3 regions of the Streptomyces sp. NPDC048295 genome follow, and region 3 is predicted to be linked to each of the others. Evidence: predicted binding sites of a transcription regulator. Region 3 holds the regulator's gene; each other region holds the start of a gene.
The links. Region 3 encodes HrcA, which represses chaperone genes, less so after heat shock. Its sites were predicted from a motif close to TTNGCACTCNGNNNNNCNGAGTGCNAA; they were not measured.
Positions count from the first base shown of each region.

Region 1: groES (co-chaperone GroES) is a predicted target of HrcA. The motif match lies at 2,280-2,306, and genes of this name have one in related genera.
Region 2: groL (chaperonin GroEL) is a predicted target of HrcA. The motif match lies at 3,712-3,738, and genes of this name have one in related genera.

Region 1 is NZ_JBEZLL010000003.1:352,737-359,672, forward strand. It holds gene AB0D53_RS06265 (class I SAM-dependent methyltransferase) at 1-336, opposite strand, end outside; gene AB0D53_RS06270 (polysaccharide deacetylase family protein) at 452-1,459, shown strand; gene AB0D53_RS06275 (DUF6234 family protein) at 1,665-2,141, opposite strand; gene groES (co-chaperone GroES) at 2,458-2,766, shown strand; gene groL (chaperonin GroEL) at 2,865-4,490, shown strand; gene AB0D53_RS06290 (ester cyclase) at 4,571-5,284, opposite strand; gene AB0D53_RS06295 (hydroxyacid dehydrogenase) at 5,414-6,442, opposite strand; gene AB0D53_RS06300 (carbohydrate ABC transporter permease) at 6,479-6,936, opposite strand, start outside.
Region 2 is NZ_JBEZLL010000017.1:167,528-174,463, reverse strand. It holds gene AB0D53_RS24975 (hypothetical protein) at 1-334, shown strand, start outside; gene AB0D53_RS24970 (hypothetical protein) at 457-1,698, shown strand; gene groL (chaperonin GroEL) at 1,928-3,550, opposite strand; gene AB0D53_RS24960 (cold-shock protein) at 3,903-4,109, opposite strand; gene AB0D53_RS24955 (MoaD/ThiS family protein) at 4,531-4,809, opposite strand; gene thrC (threonine synthase) at 4,840-6,150, opposite strand; SAM riboswitch class I at 6,168-6,294, opposite strand; gene AB0D53_RS24945 (glucosyl-3-phosphoglycerate synthase) at 6,449-6,936, shown strand, end outside.
Region 3 is NZ_JBEZLL010000008.1:101,213-108,148, reverse strand. It holds gene hemW (radical SAM family heme chaperone HemW) at 1-847, shown strand, start outside; gene AB0D53_RS14335 (DUF3097 domain-containing protein) at 1,026-1,844, opposite strand; gene AB0D53_RS14330 (MBL fold metallo-hydrolase) at 1,870-2,592, opposite strand; gene hrcA (heat-inducible transcriptional repressor HrcA) at 2,791-3,807, shown strand; gene dnaJ (molecular chaperone DnaJ) at 3,808-4,944, shown strand; gene AB0D53_RS14315 (nitronate monooxygenase) at 5,068-6,141, shown strand; gene AB0D53_RS14310 (16S rRNA (uracil(1498)-N(3))-methyltransferase) at 6,138-6,884, shown strand.

The sequences.
Region 1 (6,936 bases), on a different contig from region 3:
CTCGACGCCGTTGGGCGTGAAGAACATCCGGTACGCGTCCTCGGCGCCGAACTTCGCCACCGCCCGCTGCCGCAGCCGCGCCTGCCCCAGCGCCGCCGACACCAGGGCGGCCGGGTGGGTGCGGCGCAGCCGGGTGGCGGTGGCGAGTTCCTGGGCGGGGTCGTACGACCGCAGCTCGTCCAGGAGCGCGGTGCCTTCGGGAGTGCGCAGGGCCAGGAAGGCGGCGAGGGGGTCTCCCCCGCTCGATCCGGGCCGGGAGCCCGGGGAAGGGGCGGGGGCGTCGGACCGGTCGTCGGCGGACGGGTCGTTCGGGGCGAAAGCGTTCACCCGCCCCATTGTGAGCCAGCCGGGTAGACCGGCGGGCCCGGCGGCGGTGTCGGGCCGGCGGGCCGGTCACGTACTGGCAGGATGCGACGCCATGCAACTTGTGCGACAAAAGGAAAAAATGACCATGAAACGGAGCGGATCGGCCACGCCCGATTCCGGGCGGAGGCGGCGCCCCGGCGGGCGCCGGCCCGCCTGCGCCGTCCTGGTCGCGCTCCTGGTCGCCGCGGCCGGCTCCGGCTGCGCCTCCGGGTCCGGCGGGCAGCCGGGCGACACCGAGCACCGGGACCGGCCGGCCGCCGGGCACCCGGGCGGGGACCCCGCCCCGGACCCCGCCGCCGGGCATCCGGGCGGCCCCGGCCGGCTCGCCGGCCAGGACCGCGCGCCCGGCGCCCATGAGAACGCGAAGTTCAGCCCGGCCGTGCGGGCGGCACTCGCCAAGAAGTGGGGGCTGGGGAAGCCGCCGCTGATCGCCCCGCGGCCGCCCGCCGTGAAGCCGCGCATCACCACCCGCGAGGGCTTCGAGGTGAAGGGTGGCGACGACTCGCTGCCGCCGGTCTTCACCACCGTCCCGACCAAGGACCGCGTCGTCTTCCTGACGATGGACGACGGCTCCGAGAAGGACCCCGAGCTCTTGCAGATGATGGACGAACTGGACATCCCGTACAGCGCGTTCCTCAGCGACTACGAGGTGAGCGACAACTACGGGTACTTCGGCGAGGCGCAGCGGCTGGGCGTCACCCTCAACAACCACACGCTCAACCACCCCTATCTGCCCGGCCTCTCGTACGCCGGGCAGAAGCGCGAGATCTGCGGCCAGCAGGAGATCATCGAGAAGCAGTTCGGGAAGCGGCCCAGGCTCTTCCGCCCGCCGTACGGCAACTACAACGGGGACACGCTCCGCATCGCGAAGTCCTGCGGGATCAAGGCCGTGCCCCTCTGGAACGCCGAGGCGTTCCCGGACCACATGGAGTGGCGCGAGGGGGACCAGGACCTGCACCCCGGCGACATCATCCTCACGCACTTCCGGGGCCGCGCGGAATGGGGCGGCAGCATGGCCGACCTGGTCCGGGCGGTCATGAAGACCGTCACGGACCGGGGCTACGCCGTGGCCCGCCTGGAGGACTACGTATGAGGGGCGCGCACCGGCTGCTGGCCGGACTGCTGGTGGCCGGTGCGCTGGTGGCCGCCACCGGCTGCGCCCAGTCGGTGGACCCGATCGAACGGCTGGGCCGCAAGGCCGCACAGCGGGTGCACCATCCGTCGCCCACGCCTGCGGCGGGTCCGTCGGCCCGCGGCGATCACGGCGAGCCGGGGTCGACGGTCGTGATCTCCTGCCGTCAGCCGCCGGAGTCCCGGCACTCGCGGCTGTCGCCGCCGCTGAGGCACTGGTGGCCGGTCCGGCCCGGATCGTCCGAGGGGGCGGGCGCGGGCGCCGGGTGCGAGCGGCGGTAGTCCCCGTGCCCGGCCTGCACCGTCACCATGCACAGCACCAGCGCCGCCAGCAGCTGGATCACTCCCGCCCAGGGCCAGTTGCTGCGGATCAGCACGACGCCGAACAGACAGGTCACCGCGGCGATCGCGCCGAAGACGAGGACGGGTGTCCAGTCCATCGGCGGTGGGCCTGCCGCCTTCGTGCCGCCGGGTTCCGTGCGCGAAAGGGCCAGTTGGAGGGCGGCGACCGCACAGATCAGTGCCTCCAGAAGGACCATCAGCAGTCCGAGCACCACATCGAGGCAGCCGTTCACGGCGCGCGACGCGTACGGCCGCGGCCCGGACCGCTGGTCCGGCCGTGGGGAGGGGGAAGGGCGGGTCATGTCCACACGGTCGTACGGAACGGACCGGTCCGTCCGTACGTTGTCCTCATGTTGTCCGGACTGTTGTCCGGACCGTGCCCCGGTCGTCGCCTCCAGGGCCGTCGGAGCCGCCCGCCGGCGACGCCACGATCGCTCGAATTGGCACTCCGCTTGACCGAGTGCTAATCGCGGTCATAGTCTCGGTGCTGGCACTCACCACTGGAGAGTGCCAGCAGTACTGCGCGACTGGCAGGTCCGGCACCCGCGACGACGGATCGACCTGGTCGCCACCCCAAGACTGTTACCCCGTGAGATCTCCGAAGGGGGAGACCGGATCGTGTCGACCGCCAGCTCCAAGGTTGCGATCAAGCCGCTCGAGGACCGCATTGTGGTCCAGCCGCTCGACGCCGAGCAGACCACGGCCTCCGGCCTGGTCATTCCGGACACCGCCAAGGAGAAGCCCCAGGAGGGCGTCGTCCTGGCCGTGGGCCCGGGCCGCTTCGAGAACGGCGAGCGCCTTCCGCTCGACGTCAAGACCGGCGACGTCGTGCTGTACAGCAAGTACGGCGGCACCGAGGTGAAGTACAACGGCGAGGAGTACCTCGTCCTCTCGGCTCGCGACGTGCTCGCGATCATCGAGAAGTAATTCACCCACGTTTGCTTCTGTTCTGCGCCCCTGGCCCCCGCGAATAACCAGCCGGGTGGTCGGGGGCGCAGTTCGTTCGAGAGGAAAGCTCAGCTCCCATGGCGAAGATCCTGAAGTTCGACGAGGACGCCCGTCGCGCCCTTGAGCGCGGCGTCAACAAGCTTGCCGACACGGTCAAGGTGACGATCGGCCCCAAGGGCCGCAACGTCGTCATCGACAAGAAGTTCGGCGCTCCCACCATCACCAACGACGGTGTCACCATCGCGCGCGAGGTCGAGCTCGACGACCCGTACGAGAACCTCGGTGCCCAGCTGGTGAAGGAGGTGGCGACCAAGACCAACGACGTCGCGGGTGACGGTACGACCACCGCCACCGTGCTCGCCCAGGCGCTCGTCCGCGAGGGCCTGCGCAACGTCGCCGCCGGTGCCTCCCCGGCCGCCCTGAAGAAGGGCATCGACGCCGCGGTCAAGGCCGTGTCCGAGGAGCTCCTCGCGACCGCCCGGCCGATCGACGACAAGACCGACATCGCCGCCGTGGCCGCGCTCTCCGCGCAGGACCCGCAGGTCGGCGAGCTCATCGCGGACGCGATGGACAAGGTCGGCAAGGACGGTGTCATCACCGTCGAGGAGTCCAACACCTTCGGTCTGGACCTCGACTTCACCGAGGGCATGGCCTTCGACAAGGGCTACCTGTCCCCGTACATGGTGACCGACCAGGAGCGTATGGAGGCCGTCCTCGACGACCCGTACATCCTGATCCACCAGGGCAAGATCGGCTCGATCCAGGAGCTGCTCCCGCTGCTGGAGAAGGTCATCCAGGCCGGTGGCTCCAAGCCGCTGCTGATCATCGCCGAGGACGTCGAGGGCGAGGCGCTGTCGACCCTCGTCGTCAACAAGATCCGTGGCACCTTCAACGCCGTCGCGGTGAAGGCCCCGGGCTTCGGTGACCGCCGCAAGGCCATGCTCGGCGACATCGCCACCCTCACCGGTGCGACCGTCATCGCCGAGGAGGTCGGCCTCAAGCTCGACCAGGCCGGTCTGGACGTGCTGGGCACCGCCCGCCGCGTCACCGTCTCCAAGGACGACACGACGATCGTGGACGGCGGCGGCGAGCCCGGCGACGTCAAGGGCCGGGTCAACCAGATCAAGGCCGAGATCGACGCCACCGACTCCGACTGGGACCGCGAGAAGCTCCAGGAGCGCCTCGCGAAGCTGGCCGGCGGCGTGTGCGTGATCCGTGTCGGTGCCGCCACCGAGGTGGAGCTCAAGGAGAAGAAGCACCGTCTGGAGGACGCCATCTCCGCGACCCGCGCCGCGGTCGAGGAGGGCATCGTCTCCGGTGGTGGCTCCGCTCTGGTCCACGCCGTCAAGGTCCTGGAGGGCAACCTCGACAAGACCGGCGACGAGGCCACCGGTGTCGCGGTCGTGCGCCGCGCCGCCGTCGAGCCGCTGCGCTGGATCGCCGAGAACGCCGGCCTCGAGGGCTACGTCATCACCTCGAAGGTCTCCGAGCTCGACAAGGGCCAGGGCTTCAACGCCGCGACCGGCGAGTACGGCGACCTGGTGAAGGCCGGCGTCATCGACCCGGTCAAGGTCACCCGCTCCGCGCTGGAGAACGCCGCGTCCATCGCGTCGCTGCTGCTCACGACCGAGACCCTGGTCGTCGAGAAGCCGGCCGAGGAGGAGGCCGAGGCCGCCCACGGCGGTCACGGCCACTCGCACTGACGCGTAGCCGTTCAGGGCGCACAGCCGCAGAAGGCCCCCTGTCCCACCGCTCGGCGGAGGGACAGGGGGCCTTCGGGCGTTCAGGCGCGCGCCGCGGTCCCGTCGAGGGCGCCCAGCTCGCGCATCAGGCCCATGAGGTCCTCGTGCCACCAGCCTTCCTTGATCCTGCCGTCCTCGAACCGGAAGATCGTGGTGCCGGTCATGACGCACTGCCTGCCCGTGGGGGCGATGCCCATGAACGCGCCCTTGTGGGTGCCGGTCCAGGTCCACAGCGTCACGACGTCGTCACCCCCGCAGATCTGCCGGTCCAGCTCGAAGGTGAAGTCGAAGGCGGCCCGCCAGCGGGCGACGTCGGCGCGCAGCCGGCCGGAACCGACCATGGTCCGTTCCGGCCTCGCGATGCCGTGGTCGGTGTAGTCGGCCGCGAACACCTCGTCGATGGCGTCGAGATGACCGCCGACGGCGATCTCGTGGAAGAAGCGGCGGGCCTGCGCCTGGTTCAGCTGCTCGTCGCGGACCACGTCGAGGTCGGTGAAGGAGGGCATGCCGTCGCAGAGCGCCACCATCTCCCGGAAGATCCGCTCGGTCTCGGGCAGCCCGGAATTCGCCATCGCGTCCTCGTACGACGGGAATTCGATGATCTCCACGTAGTGGGACCCGTCGGAGCGGTCCTTGCCGACCAGGCTGTGCGTGGCGGCCCGGGTGCCCCGGTTCTGCTCGGCCCAGCGGTCCATGAGACGGTCCATGTCCTCGAACCGCTCCGTCTTGCAGTCGATAACTTGTACGAATCTCATGGCATCTCCCGGTCGCACGTTCCGGATGGGATGCCTCCAGTCTAGTGAGGCAGGGGCTTTCCGACGGCTCGGGACGACCGGGCCCGCAGTGGTCCGAAGGCTCGGACGGAACGGCTCGGGCGGAGTGGCTCAGGCGGAGTGGCTCAGGCTCCCGGAGTGCACGGGGTCCGCGAAGGGCAGGCCGGCCGCGAAGCGCTCCAGCTCGTCCAGCGCCTGGTCGGCCATCCGGTGCAGCTCATCGCCCAGCGAACCCGCGACATGCGGGGTGAGCAGCACATTGGGCAGGGTGTACAACGGCGATTGCGCGGGCGGGAGTTCGGGGTCCGTCACATCCAGCACCGCTTGCAGGCGGCCGGTCGTCAGCTCGGCCAGCAGCGCCTCCTCGTCGACCAGCGAACCCCGCGCCGTGTTGATCAGCGTCGTCCCGGTCGCCATGGCGGACAGTTGCGCCGCACCGATCAGATGGTGCGTCTCCGGGAGCTGGGGCGCGTGCACCGAGACGACGGAGCTGCTCGCGCACAGCTCGTCGAGCGAGGTGAGCCGCACTCCGAGCCGCGCGGCCTCCGGGCCGTCCACGTACGGGTCGTACAGCAGTACGTCCAGGTCGAAGGGGCGCAGCAGCTCGATCACGCGCCGGCCGATGCGGGAGGCACCGACGATGCCGACCGTACGGCGGTAGTTGCCCGCCCCGTCGAGCTCCGCGAGCCAGTCGTGGTCGGCGCGCAGATCGCGGTAGCGGTGCGCGGTGTGCAGCACCCGCTTGCCGGCGAACAGGATCGTGGCGAGGGTGAACTCGGCGACCGGCAGGGCGTTGGCCCCGGCCGCCGATGTGACGGCGATGCCGCGTTCCCAGCAGGCGTCGGTGATGTGGTGCTTGACGGAGCCCGCGGCGTGCACCACGGCCCGCAGCCGGGGCGCGGCCGCCAGGACCCCGGCGGTGAGCGGTGTCGCGCCCCAGCAGGTGAACAGCACCTCGGCCTCGGCGAGGGCGGCGGCCACCTCGGGCGTCGGGGCGGCCAGGTCGTGGCCGACGAGGTACGGGTCGGTACGGGTGAGCTCGGCCAGCCGGGTGCGGTGGCGGTCGGCGAGGAGGCGGTCGGCGATGCCGGGGCCCATCGCGAGCAGGGCCGTCGGCCGGTTGTCAGTGGCGTGGGGCATGGTGGAACTCGTACTCCTCAGGGCTCGCGGTGAGAGTCACTTGACGCTGCCGGCGGTCAGTCCGGCCTTCCAGTGCCGCTGCAGCGAGACGAAGGCGACGATCAGGGGGATGACGGCGAGGAGCGAGCCGGTGACGACGAGCGGATAGAAGCTCGGCTCGCCGTGGGTGTTGGTGTTCCAGGAGTACAGGCCGAGGCTCAGCGGGAAGAGCTTGCGGTCCGAGAGCATCACGAGGGGGAGGAAGAAGTTGTTCCAGATCGCGGTGAACTGGAAGAGGAAGACCGTCACGAAGCCCGGCATGACCATGCGCAGTCCGATGGACCAGAAGACGCGCAGCTCGCCGGCCCCGTCGATACGGGCGGCCTCCAGGGCCTCGTTCGGTATGTAGCCGGTGCTGAACACCCGCGCGAGATACACGCCGAACGGGTTGACCAGCACCGGGATCAGCACGGACCAGTAGGTGTTGACCAGGCCGGTCTTGGAGGCCAGGAGAT
Region 2 (6,936 bases), on a different contig from region 3:
GCTGCACGCCCTCACCGACGGGCTCCCCGCTCCCATCCATCACGCACCCGCCCTCGTCCGCAGGCGGCTCGCCGACAAGATGCCGCCCGAACGGGTCGCTCCGGCACCACGGCGCACCGTGTTGCGTACGCTCGAATGCAGCGAATGCCGCTCGCCGGGCAGCGCGGAGGCCCTGATCGGCGGCCGGTGCAGGCCGTGCCGGGGCGAAGCGGTCGCCACACCCTCCGGGCCCGACGGAGCCGTACCGTCGAACGGCGTACGCGAGCGGATGAACGACGTACGGGCCGGGCTGGCGCGACGATCCGTCACACCACGCCGCACCGGGTGCCCGTGAGGCCGGTGTCCGAAAGCGGCTCCCACCTGGGGGTGGTTTGATCCACTTCCCACGCCTGGGCGCTACGTTGCGTGCTCTTCTTGGCGCGCATTGTAATCAAACGGCTCAAAGGGGAACGAACCATGTCCGAACCGTCCCACGAGCAGATCGTTTCCGGGCTCCGCGACCGGCCTCCCATCGCCCTGGCGCCCGGTCCCCGTCTGGACGCCGAACGGCCCGGATCACTCCCGCTGCCGCCCAGCACCGTGTGGGACCTGCCCGGCGGCACCGCCTGGGTCTACTACGGCGAGGGGAACACCGGTCTCGTGCGGCCGGTCATCCTCGCCGACGGCTTCGGCTCGGGACCGAGCGAGCTGGAATTCTCCTGGCAGATCATGGAGTTCGGCGACTACGCGCTCATCAGCGAGCTGCGCCGCCGTGGCCACGACGTCGTCCTTCTCGGCTTCCATGAGCGCAGTGCGTCGATTCTGGACAACTCCCGGACCGCGCGGGAAGCGATCATGCGGGCGATCGCGGAGCAGGAGAGCGACACACCGCTGGCCGTCGGCGGGTTCAGCATGGGCGGGCTCGTCGTCCGGCATGCGCTGGCCCGGATGGAGACCGACCGCATCGACCATCGAACGGCGCTGTACTTCTCGTACGACAGCCCGCACCGGGGCGCCTGGATCCCGGTCGGGCTCCAGGCGTTCGCGCACTACATCAAGGATCTCGACAGCCGGTTCTCGGACCAGATCAACAGCCCGGCCGCCCGCCAGCTGCTGTGGCGGCACATCGCGAAGTGGGACGACGCGCCGGACCAGAGCGACGAACGCGCCGCTTTCCTGTCCGAGATGGCGGCCGTCGGCGAGTGGCCGCAGCGGCCCCGCCGGATCGGCGTCGCCAACGGCGTGGCCGACGGCACCGGCACCGATGTGCGGGCGGGCGAACTGGCCCTGGAGGGCAAGGGCCTGTCGATCCTGGGGACCAAGCTCTACACCCAGGTACCGGGCCGCGACGAACTCTCCGCGACGCTGCGGGTGGTGACGCTGAAGACCAACGAGGTCCGTACGAACGGGCTCCCGTCGATCGACGGCGCACCCGGCGGCTCGCTGGAGGGCTTCGGCATCCTCGCCGACGCCTTCAACTCCCTGAACCCGTTCCTCGGCTTCAAGGCCGACGTACGCATCCGGTCGCACTGCTTCGTGCCGGCGGTCAGCGCGGTCGACATCCGCGATCCGGACACGGACGAGGAGCTGTACGCGGACATCTCCTCGCTCCCGGCGGAGGACAGCGGGCTCGACGAGTTCAAGCTCGCTTCCCGCAACGAGGGACACACCCTTGTCACGGAGGAACTCTGCACCTGGCTGCTCGACCGCCTGCCGTAGGCGTGCCGCCCGGCTCCCCGCCCCCTCGTACCGGGGAGCCCCGAAGCGACAGCCGTCCCGCACCACCGCAGCCGTAACCGCAGCCTCGGGCACGACGGCCGGCTGCTGGACGGGCCCTCGGAGCGCTTCCCGGAGAGGGTGTCCGCACAGCAGGACGTCGGCCCCCTGGACCAGCTGGTCCAGGGGGCCGACGCGGCAAAGCTGTACAGGAACTGCCGATCCGTCAGGATCAGAAGTCCATGTCACCGCCCGGCATGCCGCCCGGAGCGGCCGCGGCGGCCTTCTCCGGCTTGTCGGCGATGACGGCCTCGGTGGTGAGGAAGAGCGCGGCGATGGACGCGGCGTTCTGCAGGGCGGAGCGCGTGACCTTCGCCGGGTCGAGGATGCCCTCGGCGATCATGTCGACGTACTCGCCGGTCGCGGCGTTCAGACCGTGGCCGACGGCCAGGTTGCGCACCTTCTCGACGACGACGCCGCCCTCGAGACCACCGTTGACGGCGATCTGCTTGAGCGGGGCCTCCAGCGCCAGCTTGACGGCGTTGGCGCCGGTCGCCTCGTCACCCGAGAGCTCCAGCTTCTCGAAGACGGCCGAGGCCTGGAGCAGAGCCACGCCACCACCGGCGACGATGCCCTCCTCGACGGCGGCCTTGGCGTTGCGCACCGCGTCCTCGATGCGGTGCTTGCGCTCCTTGAGCTCGACCTCGGTCGCGGCACCGGCCTTGATGACGGCCACGCCGCCGGCCAGCTTCGCGAGGCGCTCCTGGAGCTTCTCGCGGTCGTAGTCCGAGTCGGAGTTCTCGATCTCGGCGCGGATCTGGTTGACGCGGCCCTGGACCTGGTCGCTGTCACCGGCACCGTCGACGATCGTCGTCTCGTCCTTGGTGATGACGACCTTGCGGGCGCGGCCGAGCAGGTCGAGACCGGCGTTCTCCAGCTTGAGGCCGACCTCCTCGGAGATGACGGTGCCACCGGTGAGGATGGCGATGTCGCCGAGCATGGCCTTGCGGCGGTCACCGAAGCCCGGGGCCTTGACGGCGACGGACTTGAAGGTGCCACGGATCTTGTTGACGACCAGGGTCGACAGGGCCTCGCCCTCGACGTCCTCGGCGATGATCAGCAGCGGCTTGCCGGACTGCATGACCTTCTCCAGCAGCGGAAGGAGGTCCTTCACGTTGCTGACCTTGGAGTTGACGATCAGGATGTACGGGTCGTCGAGGGACGACTCCATGCGCTCCATGTCGGTGGCGAAGTACGCCGAGATGTAGCCCTTGTCGAAGCGCATACCCTCGGTGAGCTCCAGCTCCAGACCGAAGGTCTGGGACTCCTCGACGGTGATGACGCCTTCCTTGCCGACCTTGTCCATGGCCTCGGCGATGAGCTCGCCGATCTGGGTGTCGGCGGCGGAGATGGAGGCCGTCGAAGCGATCTGCTCCTTGGTCTCCACGTCCTTGGCCTGCTCCAGGAGGGCGGCGGAGACGGCCTCGACGGCCTTCTCGATGCCCCGCTTGAGAGCCATCGGGTTGGCACCCGCGGCGACGTTGCGCAGGCCCTCGCGGACGAGAGCCTGGGCGAGAACGGTGGCGGTGGTCGTACCGTCGCCGGCGACGTCGTCCGTCTTCTTGGCGACCTCCTTGACCAGCTCCGCACCGATCTTCTCGTACGGGTCCTCCAGCTCGATCTCCTTGGCGATGGAAACACCATCGTTGGTGATCGTGGGGGCGCCCCACTTCTTCTCAAGGACGACGTTGCGACCCTTGGGGCCAAGGGTGACCTTGACGGCGTCGGCGAGCTGGTTCATGCCGCGCTCGAGACCGCGCCGGGCCTCCTCGTCGAACGCGATGATCTTGGCCATGTGAAGTGGTCCTCCCGGACAGGGGTGGATTTCTCCGGACCGAGTGGCGCCCGCGACGGACGGCCTGCGTGACCGGTGGTTCCTTGCCCCACCGACCTGCGGGCCTCACCGGCCCGGTCCAAGTTCTGTCACTCTCACCTGGAGAGTGCTAACGCCAATGATTAGCACTCGACCCCCGAGAGTGCAAGCGTCCCCCTCGCGATGTGGACACCGCGCCGGGGCGCGCGGGAGCGCGGGCGGGGCACGCGCGAGACGCACTGAGGGCCCGTACCCCCGGGGTACGGGCCCTCAGTGCGTGAGTGCAGTGCGTGAGTGCAATGCGTGAGTGGTGTGGTTGGCCGACCGCTCGAACTCAGCCGACGGCGAGCTTGACCATGTCTGCCTGCGGCCCCTTCTGGCCCTGCGAGATCTCGAATTCAACTCGCTGACCCTCTTCGAGGGTGCGGTACCCGTCCATCTGGATCGCGCTGTAGTGGACGAAAACATCCGCACCACCGTCGACCGCGATGAAGCCGTACCCCTTCTCCGCGTTGAACCACTTGACGGTGCCCTGAGCCATGCCTAACTCCCCTATTACTGGCCCTTGCGCAGGACCGCACTTCGCGGACCCGGGTCAGAACTCACCCTCCGACAGGAGAGGGTGTGTGCGCCGGAACGCGTCGACCGCGGCTGAATGTATCTGCCCAACTGCCCTCTGCAACAGGTCAATCGGACGAGAATTCTCGGCAGAACCGAACGCCCGGATATGAGGAATTCATATGAATCCTGGGCAAGTCGGGCCGGGCAAAGGCGACTTATGCCTCAAGCGGATCGCGCACTTTGGCTGCATCTTGTCGTGGCCGGGCGCATTCTCGTATGCGGGCGGCACGGGCAGCTGGGGGGACTTCCCACACTCTACCCCGCTCAACCATGCAGAATTGCCCCCTCCGCGATTGAAGCGGAGGGGGCAATTCGATAACGCGGTGCGGTCGGACGGGGCGTCAGCAGCCGCCGGCCACGGCCGGGATGATCGAGATGCCGGCGCCGTCCGGCGTGGCCGTCTCCAGACCGCCCTCGAAGCGCACGTCGTCGTCGTTGACGTACACGTTCACGAAGCGGCGCAGCTTGCCCTGGTCGTCCAGGACGCGGGCGGCGATGCCCGGGTGGTTCTGCTCCAGGGACTCGATGACCTGGGAGAGGGTCGAGCCCTCGGCCGGGACCTCGGCCTGGCCGCCCGTGTAGGTGCGGAGGATGGTGGGGATGCGGACCTTGACGCTCATGGTGGGTGCCCTTCCTGAAGTCTCGGGTGATCAGCTGGTGGCGAGGCCGGCGGCGCGGAACGCGTCCAGGCTCGGACGGATCGTCGCGGTCGCCTGAGAGGTGTCGGCCACCGCGTCGAGGGTCTTGAGGCCGTCACCCGTGTTGAGTACGACGGTGGTCAGCGACGGGTCGATCAGACCGGCCTCGATGAGCTTCTTCGTCACGCCGACCGTCACACCGCCCGCCGTCTCGGCGAAGATGCCCTCGGTGCGCGCCAGCAGCTTGATCGCGTCGACGACCTGCTCGTCGTTCACGTCCTCCACGGCGCCGCCGGTGCGGCGGGCGATGTCCAGGACGTACGGGCCGTCGGCCGGGTTGCCGATGGCGAGGGACTTGGCGATCGTGTTCGGCTTCTGCGGCCGGACGACGTCGTGCCCGCCCTTGTAGGCGACCGAGACCGGCGAGCAGCCCTCGGCCTGGGCGCCGAAGAGCTTGTACGGCTTGTCCTCGACGAGGCCGAGCTTGATCAGCTCCTGGAGGCCCTTGTCGATCTTGGTGAACTGCGAGCCGGAGGCGATCGGGATGACCAGCTGGTCCGGGAGCCGCCAGCCGAGCTGCTCGCAGATCTCGTACGCAAGGGTCTTGGAGCCCTCGCCGTAGTACGGGCGCAGGTTGACGTTGACGAAGCCCCAGCCCTCGCCGAGCGGGTCGCCGATGAGCTCGGAGCAGAAGCGGTTGACGTCGTCGTAGTTGCCCTCGATGCCGACCAGCTCACCGCCGTACACCGCGGCCATGACGACCTTGCCCTGCTCCAGGTCGTGCGGGATGAACACGCAGGAGCGGAAACCGGCGCGGGCTGCGGCGGCGCCCACGGCGCCGGCGAGGTTGCCGGTGGAGGAGCAGGAGAGGGTGGTGAAGCCGAAGGCGCGGGCGGCCTCGATGGCCTGGGCGACGACGCGGTCCTTGAAGGAGTGCGTGGGGTTGCCGGAGTCGTCCTTGACGAACAGCTTGCCCTGCTCGACGCCGAGCTCACGGGCGAGGTTGTCGGCCTGGACGAGCTTGGTCCAGCCGGGGTTCAGGTTCGGCTTCTCGGCGACATCGGCGGGGACCGGCAGCAGCGGGGCGTAGCGCCAGATGTTGGCCGGGCCGGCCTCGATGCGCTTCTTCAGCTCTTCGGGGGAGCCGCTCGGCAGGTCGTACGCGACTTCGAGCGGCCCGAAACAGGACGCGCAGGCGAAAATGGGGCCGAGTTCGAAACGCTCACCGCACTCGCGGCAGGAAAGGCCCGAGGCGGGACCGAGGTCGACGGCTTCGGCGTCGACGGAAGAATTGGTGCTTACTGCAACGGTCTGCGCAGCCATGATGGCGAGGCCCTTTCTCCTCATCTTCCCCGTGGCGCGTTTCGCCACGAGACGGAATTGGCACCTTCCTCACCGGACCTCACGGTCGGTGGGGGGGTTGCCGGGACTTCAACGGGCCGTTCCCTCAGTCCCTCTGGATGAGCGCTGTGGCACCGGATCTTCGATCCGGGCATTTATCGGCGGACGGACCCCGGCATGCGATGGTCGTCCGCGTTGTTCAAGACTGTAACCGAAGCACCGGACTGTTGAGATAGTCGTCCGAACCGCGAGATGGATCACATACAGGGGAGTATCGACCGTGCTGGAAGAGGTCGAATGCTGGCTGGCCAGGCGTTCCTGGTCGGCCGCCGACCGCCCGATGGACCGCCTCCTGGCCGCCCGGGCCGCGGCCCGGGAAGCGGGTCGCGGGAGCGTCAGCGTCGTGCTGCCCGCACTGAACGAGGAGGCGACGGTCGGCGAGATCGTCGCGACGATCCGGCGCGAGCTGATGGAGAAGGTCCGGCTGGTCGACGAGCTGGTGGTGATCGATTCCGGTTCCACCGACGCCACCGCGAGGGTCGCCCGGGAGGCCGGCGCCCGGGTGGTGCACCGTGACGCGATACTCCCCCGGATACCGGCCGTGCCCGGCAAGGGCGAGGTGCTGTGGCGGTCGCTCCTGGTCACCGGCGGTGACATCGTGTGCTTCGTCGACGCCGACCTGAAGGACTTCTCGGCGGACTTCGTCTCCGGCATCGTCGGCCCGCTGCTGACCGACCCGGACGTGCAGTTCGTGAAGGCGATGTACGA
Region 3 (6,936 bases):
CACCGAGGCCAACCCGGAGTCGGTCGGCCCGGCGTACCTCGCCGAGCTGCGGGAGGGCGGCTTCAACCGGATCTCGTTCGGGATGCAGAGCGCCCGGCAGCACGTGCTGAAGATCCTGGACCGCACGCACACGCCGGGGCGGCCCGAGGCGTGTGTCGCCGAGGCCCGGGAGGCGGGCTTCGAGCACGTCAACCTCGACCTGATCTACGGCACGCCCGGGGAGTCCGACGACGACTGGCGGGCCTCGCTGGACGCGGCGATCGGTGCGGGGCCGGACCATGTCTCGGCGTACGCGCTGATCGTCGAGGAGGGGACGCAGCTGGCGCGGCGGATCCGTCGCGGCGAGGTCCCGATGACGGACGACGACGTCCACGCCGACCGCTATCTGATCGCCGACGAGGCGATGGCCGCGGCGGGCTTCTCCTGGTACGAGGTGTCGAACTGGGCCCGGACTCCCGAGGGCCGCTGCCTGCACAACGAGCTGTACTGGCGCGGGGCCGACTGGTGGGGCGCCGGGCCCGGGGCGCACAGCCATGTCGGCGGGGTGCGCTGGTGGAACGTGAAGCATCCGGGGGCGTACGCGCAGGCGCTGGCCGAGGGGCGGTCGCCGGGTGCCGGGCGCGAGATCCTCTCCGCGGAGGACCGACGGGTCGAGCGGATCCTGCTGGAGCTCCGGCTCGCCGACGGCTGCCCGCTGTCGCTGCTGGCCCCGGACGGTCTGGCCGCGTCCCGCCGCGCCCTGGCGGACGGGCTCCTGGAGTCCGGGCCGTACGAGCAGGGGCGGGCGGTGCTCACCTTGCGGGGGCGGTTGCTGGCGGACGCGGTGGTGCGGGACCTGGTGGACTGAGGGTGCGGGCCGCGGGCCGTGGCGCGGGGTGCGGTGGTGTGCGGCTGCGGGGTGCGCCTGAGGCGGGCGTGTTCCTCTGCCCCGCCCGTCCCGGTAACCGGGGCCCCGCCTCCGGACCCGCGCTCCTCAAGCGCCGGTGAGCCCCTCCGGAGGGGCCGGAGGGCCCCTGGCCGCGCTCCTATTCCGGCGCCGTCACGAAGTCGATCAGGTGTTCCACCGAACCCAGCAGCGACGGTTCCAGGTCGCGGTACGAGTGGACCGTGGACAGGATGCGCTGCCAGGCCGCGCCGGTGTTCTCCGGCCAGCCGAGCGCGCGGCACACGCCGGTCTTCCAGTCCTGGCCGCGCGGTACCGCCGGCCAGCCCGTGATGCCCACGGAGGACGGCTTCACCGCCTCCCACACATCGATGTAGGGGTGGCCGACCACCAGCACGTCCGCGTCCGACACCCGGTCGGCGATCCGGGACTCCTTGGAGCCGGGGACCAGGTGGTCGACCAGCACGCCCAGCCTGGCGTCCGGGCCGGGGGAGAACTCGCGCACGATGGCCGGGAGGTCGTCGATGCCCTCCAGGTACTCGACGACCACGCCCTCGATCCGCAGGTCGTCGCCCCAGACCCGCTCGACCAGCTCCGCGTCGTGCCGGCCCTCCACATAGATCCGGCCCGCCCGCGCCACCCGGGCACGCGCCCCGGGGACCGCGATCGAACCCGAGGCCGTGCGGGCGGGGCGCACCGGAGCGGCGGCCGAGGGGCGGACGAGGGTGACCACCCGCCCCTCCAGCAGGAAGCCGCGCGGCTCCATCGGGAAGACCCGGTGCTTGCCGAAGCGGTCCTCCAGGGTCACCGTCGGCCCCTGGGCCGTCTTCTCGCAGCGGATCACCGCGCCGCAGAATCCGGTGGAGACCTCCTCCACGACCAGATCGGTCTCGGCGGGGACCTCGGGAACGGGGGCGGACTTCTTCCACGGCGGGGTCAGGTCCGGCTGGTAGCTGCGCATCGGACGACGATAGGACGACAACGCGTCACGACACGCCGAAGCGTACGGCCAGTTGTTCGCGCTGGTCCCGTACGAACGCCGCGTCCACCACCGCCCCGTGCCCCGGTACGTACACCGCGTCCTCGCCGCCCAGCGCCAGCACCCGGTCCAGCGCGGCCGGCCAGCGGGCGGGGAACGCGTCCCGGCCCGCCTGCGGTTCGCCGGACTCCTCGACCAGGTCTCCGCAGAGCACGATCGCGGGAGATCCGGGGACCACCGCCACCAGGTCGTGGCCGCTGTGCGCGGGGCCCACGTCGGCCAGCACCACCTCGCGCCCGCCGCCCAGGTCGAGCGTCCACTCGCCGCACACCTGGTGGTGCGGCGCCACCAGTGCGTCCACGGCCTCCGCCGCGTCGTGCTCGGACACCCCGTGGCGCACCGCCGAGGTGTGCAGCTCCGCCGCCTCCCGCTCCAGCAGCTCGGCCAGGCCGACCGCCCCGTACACCTCGGCGCCGGAGAACGCGGCGGTGCCCAGGACATGGTCGAAATGGGGGTGGCTGAGTGCGATATGCGTCACCCTCCGGCCCAGCAGAGCCTGAGCCTGGGTCCGTACCTCGGCCCCCTCGCGGAGCGACGATCCGGTGTCGTAGAGCAGCACGCCGTCCGTCCCGGCCACCAGTGCGACCGTCGCGTCCCATCCGGGAAGGCGCCGCCGGCCCACTCCGTGACCGAGTCGCTCCCACCCGAACTCTTCCCAAGAGGCATCCATACCGGGACGCTATCGGCAAACGACCTGCACGGTCTCGCGGTAGCGTGGCCGGTCGCCCTTGCTAGGTCCCCACTCGGCCGCCGTACACTGGCCGGGGGATTGCTGGCACTCGCGTTGACAGAGTGCCAAGCGGATTCCTGGGCAGAGAAACAGGAACGTCCCGAGAACCACCGAGGAACACAGCTGGAGGTGTGCGCGATGCTCAGCGAACGCAGACTCGAAGTGCTCCGCGCCATCGTCCAGGACTATGTCGGCACGGAGGAGCCCGTCGGCTCCAAGGCGCTCACCGAGCGGCACAAGCTGGGAGTCTCCCCGGCGACCGTGCGCAACGACATGGCGGTGCTGGAGGACGAGGGCTTCATCGCCCAGCCCCACACCAGTGCCGGACGCATCCCGACGGACAAGGGCTACCGGCTCTTCGTCGACAGGCTCGCGGGGGTCAAGCCCCTCTCGTCGCCGGAGCGCCGTGCCATTCACAATTTCCTCGACGGCGCGGTCGACCTCGACGACGTCGTGGGCCGCACCGTACGGCTGCTCGCGCAGCTGACCCGGCAGGTCGCCATCGTGCAGTACCCCTCGCTGACCCGGTCGACGGTGCGGCACGTGGAGCTGCTGTCCCTGGCGGCCGCCCGGCTGATGCTCGTACTGATCACGGACACCGGCCGGGTCGAACAGCGCATGATCGACTGTCCCGCCCCGTTCGGCGAGACCTCTCTCGCCGATCTGCGGGCCCGGCTCAACAGCCGGGTCGTCGGACGCCGTTTCGCGGACGTCCCGCAGCTGGTGCAGGACCTGCCGGAATCCTTCGAGAGCGAGGACCGGGGAACCGTGTCCACCGTGCTCTCCACCCTGCTCGAAACCCTCGTCGAGGAGACGGAGGAGCGGCTGATGATCGGCGGCACCTCCAACCTCACCCGCTTCGGGCACGACTTCCCGGTGATGATCCGGCCGGTGCTGGAGGCACTGGAGGAGCAGGTCGTGCTGCTGAAGCTGCTCGGCGAGGCCAAGGACTCGGGCATGACCGTACGTATCGGGCACGAGAACGCCCACGAGGGGCTCAACTCCACGTCCGTCGTCGCGGTCGGCTACGGTTCGGGCGACGAGGCAGTCGCCAAACTCGGCGTGGTCGGACCGACCCGCATGGACTACCCCGGAACGATGGGAGCGGTACGCGCAGTGGCACGTTACGTCGGACAGATCCTGGCGGAGTCGTAAGTGGCCACGGACTACTACGCCGTACTCGGCGTGCGCCGCGACGCATCCCAGGACGAGATCAAGAAGGCATTCCGTCGGCTCGCCCGCGAGCTGCACCCGGATGTGAACCCCGATCCGAAGACCCAGGAGCGGTTCAAGGAGATCAACGCCGCCTACGAGGTGCTGTCGGACCCGCAGAAGAAGCAGGTCTACGACCTCGGCGGCGACCCGCTGTCCGCCTCCGGCGGCGGTGGCGCGGGCGGATTCGGACAGGGCGGCTTCGGCAACTTCTCCGACATCATGGACGCGTTCTTCGGTACGTCGTCGCAGCGCGGACCCCGTTCGCGCACCCGGCGCGGCCAGGACGCCATGATCCGGCTGGAGATCGATCTGGCCGAGGCCGCGTTCGGCACCACCAAGGACATCCAGGTCGACACGGCCGTCGTCTGCACCACGTGCAGCGGCGAGGGCGCCGCCCCCGGCACCTCCGCCCAGACCTGTGACATGTGCCGAGGCCGCGGCGAGGTCTCCCAGGTCACCCGGTCCTTCCTCGGCCAGGTCATGACCTCGCGGCCCTGCCCGCAGTGCCAGGGCTTCGGTACGGTCGTGCCGACCCCGTGCCCGGAGTGCGCCGGTGACGGCCGCATCCGGTCGCGGCGCACGCTCACCGTGAAGATCCCCGCCGGTGTCGACAACGGCACCCGCATCCAGCTCGCCGGCGAGGGCGAGGTCGGTCCCGGCGGTGGCCCGGCCGGCGATCTGTACGTGGAGATCCACGAGCTCTCGCACGCGGTGTTCCAGCGCCGGGGCGACGACCTGCACTGCACGGTCACCATCCCCATGACGGCGGGCGCGCTCGGCACCAAGGTGCCGCTGGAGACGCTCGACGGCCTGGAGGAGGTCGACATCCGGCCGGGCACCCAGTCCGGCCAGTCGGTCCCGCTGCACGGACGCGGCATCACGCATCTGCGCGGCGGCGGGCGCGGCGATCTCATCGTGCACGTCGAGGTGATGACCCCGACGAAGCTGGAGCCGGAGCAGGAGCGACTGCTGCGGGACCTGGCGAAGATGCGCGGCGAGGAGCGGCCCACCGGCCAGTTCCAGCCCGGCCAGCAGGGACTGTTCTCCCGGCTGAAGGACGCCTTCAACGGCCGCTGACCGGTCTGCCGCACCCGTTCCGGACGCCGGACGGGCCCGCTCGACGGGCCCGTCCGGCGTTTGAGTACAAAGCGGACCCGTCCCGCGCGCCCCGCGCCGTGCCGGACGTGACACGATGCGGTCATGTCATCCGCGTTGACCGATCTCTGCCGGTATCCGATCGTGCAGGCCCCGATGGCGGGCGGCTCGTCCGGTCCGCAGCTCGCCGCAGCCGTCTCCGAGGCGGGCGGGCTCGGTTTCCTCGCCGCCGGGTACAAGACGGCCGACGGCATGTACAACGAGATCAAACAGCTGCGCGGGCTGACCGGTCAGCCCTTCGGCGTCAATCTCTTCATGCCGCAGCCGGCACTCGCCGACCCGAGCGCCGTGGAGGTGTACCGGCACCAGCTCGCGGGCGAGGCCGCCTGGTACGAGACCCCGCTCGGCGACACGGACTCCGACGGTGACGACAACTACGACGCCAAACTCGCCATCCTCCTGGAGGACCCGGTCCCGGCCGTATCGTTCACCTTCGGCTGCCCGACCCGCGACACCCTCGACGCGTTCGCCGGCGTCGGCACGTACACCGTCGTGACGGTCACCACGCCCGAGGAGGCCCAGGCCGCCCAGTGGGCGGGCGCCGACGCGGTCTGCGTCCAGGGCATCGAGGCGGGCGGCCACCAGTCCACCCACCGCGACGACCCGCAGACCGACGGCACCGGGATCGGGCTGCTCTCGCTGGTGTCCCAGGTCCGCGAGACCGTACAGATTCCGATCGTCGCCGCGGGCGGGCTGATGCGCGGCTCCCAGATCGCCGCGGTGCTCGCCGCGGGCGCGGAGGCGGCGCAGCTCGGTACGGCGTTCCTCGTCTGCCCCGAGTCGGGGGCGAGCCCGCTGCACAAGCAGGCGCTGACCAACCCGCTGTTCGTGCGGACCGAGCTGACCCGGGCGTTCTCCGGCCGCCCGGCCCGGGGCCTGGTCAACCGGTTCATGCGCGAGCACGGACCGTACGCCCCCGCCGCCTATCCGCAGGTCCACTATCTGACCGCCGGGCTGCGCAAGGCCGCGGCGAAGGCCGGGGACGCGCAGGGCATGGCGCTGTGGGCGGGCCAGGGACACCGGATGGCACGCGAGCTGCCCGCGGGCCGGCTGGTCCGGCTGCTCGCCGAAGAACTGGACGCCGCACGGACGGCAGTGAGCACAGGGAGTACGCAGTGACCGCACCGGTCTTCGTCGTCGAACAGGTCCCCGGCGGGCCCGAGTTCGTCCTGGAGGGGCCCGAGGGCCGGCACGCCGTGTCGGTGAAGCGGCTGCGCGCCGGCGAGGAGGTCGTGCTCACCGACGGGCACGGCCACTGGACGGAGGGCGTCGTCCTGGCCGCCGAGGGCAAGGACCGGCTCGTCGTCACCGAGCTGAACGAGATCCGGGAGGAGCCCCGGCCCGCTCCCCGCATCACCGTCGTCCAGGCGCTGCCCAAGGGCGACCGGGGCGAGGTCGCCGTGGAGACGATGACGGAGACCGGCGTCGACGCGATCGTGCCCTGGCAGGCGGCACGCTGCATCACGCAGTGGAAGGGCGACCGCGGCCTCAAGTCCCTCGCCAAATGGCGCAGCACCGCCCGCGAGGCGGGGAAGCAGTCCCGCCGGGTGCGCTTCCCCGAGGTCGCCGACGCGATGACGACCAAGCAGGTCGCGGCGCTGCTGGCCGCGGCGGACTTCGCCGCCGTGCTGCACGAGGACCGGGGGCACGACAGCGAGCCGCTGGCCGCCGTCCGGCTCCCCGACCGGGGCGAGATCGTGCTCGTCGTGGGTCCCGAGGGCGGTGTGTCGCCCCAGGAGCTGACGGTCTTCGCCGCGGCGGGCGCCCGGACCTGCCGGCTCGGGGCGAGCGTCCTGCGTACCTCGACGGCGGGCACGGCGGCGACAGCACTGCTGCTGGGGCGCACCGGCCGCTGGTCGTGAGCCCTGTCCTGAGCGCCGAGCGCCGAGCGCTGAGTGCCGAGTGCCGAGTGCC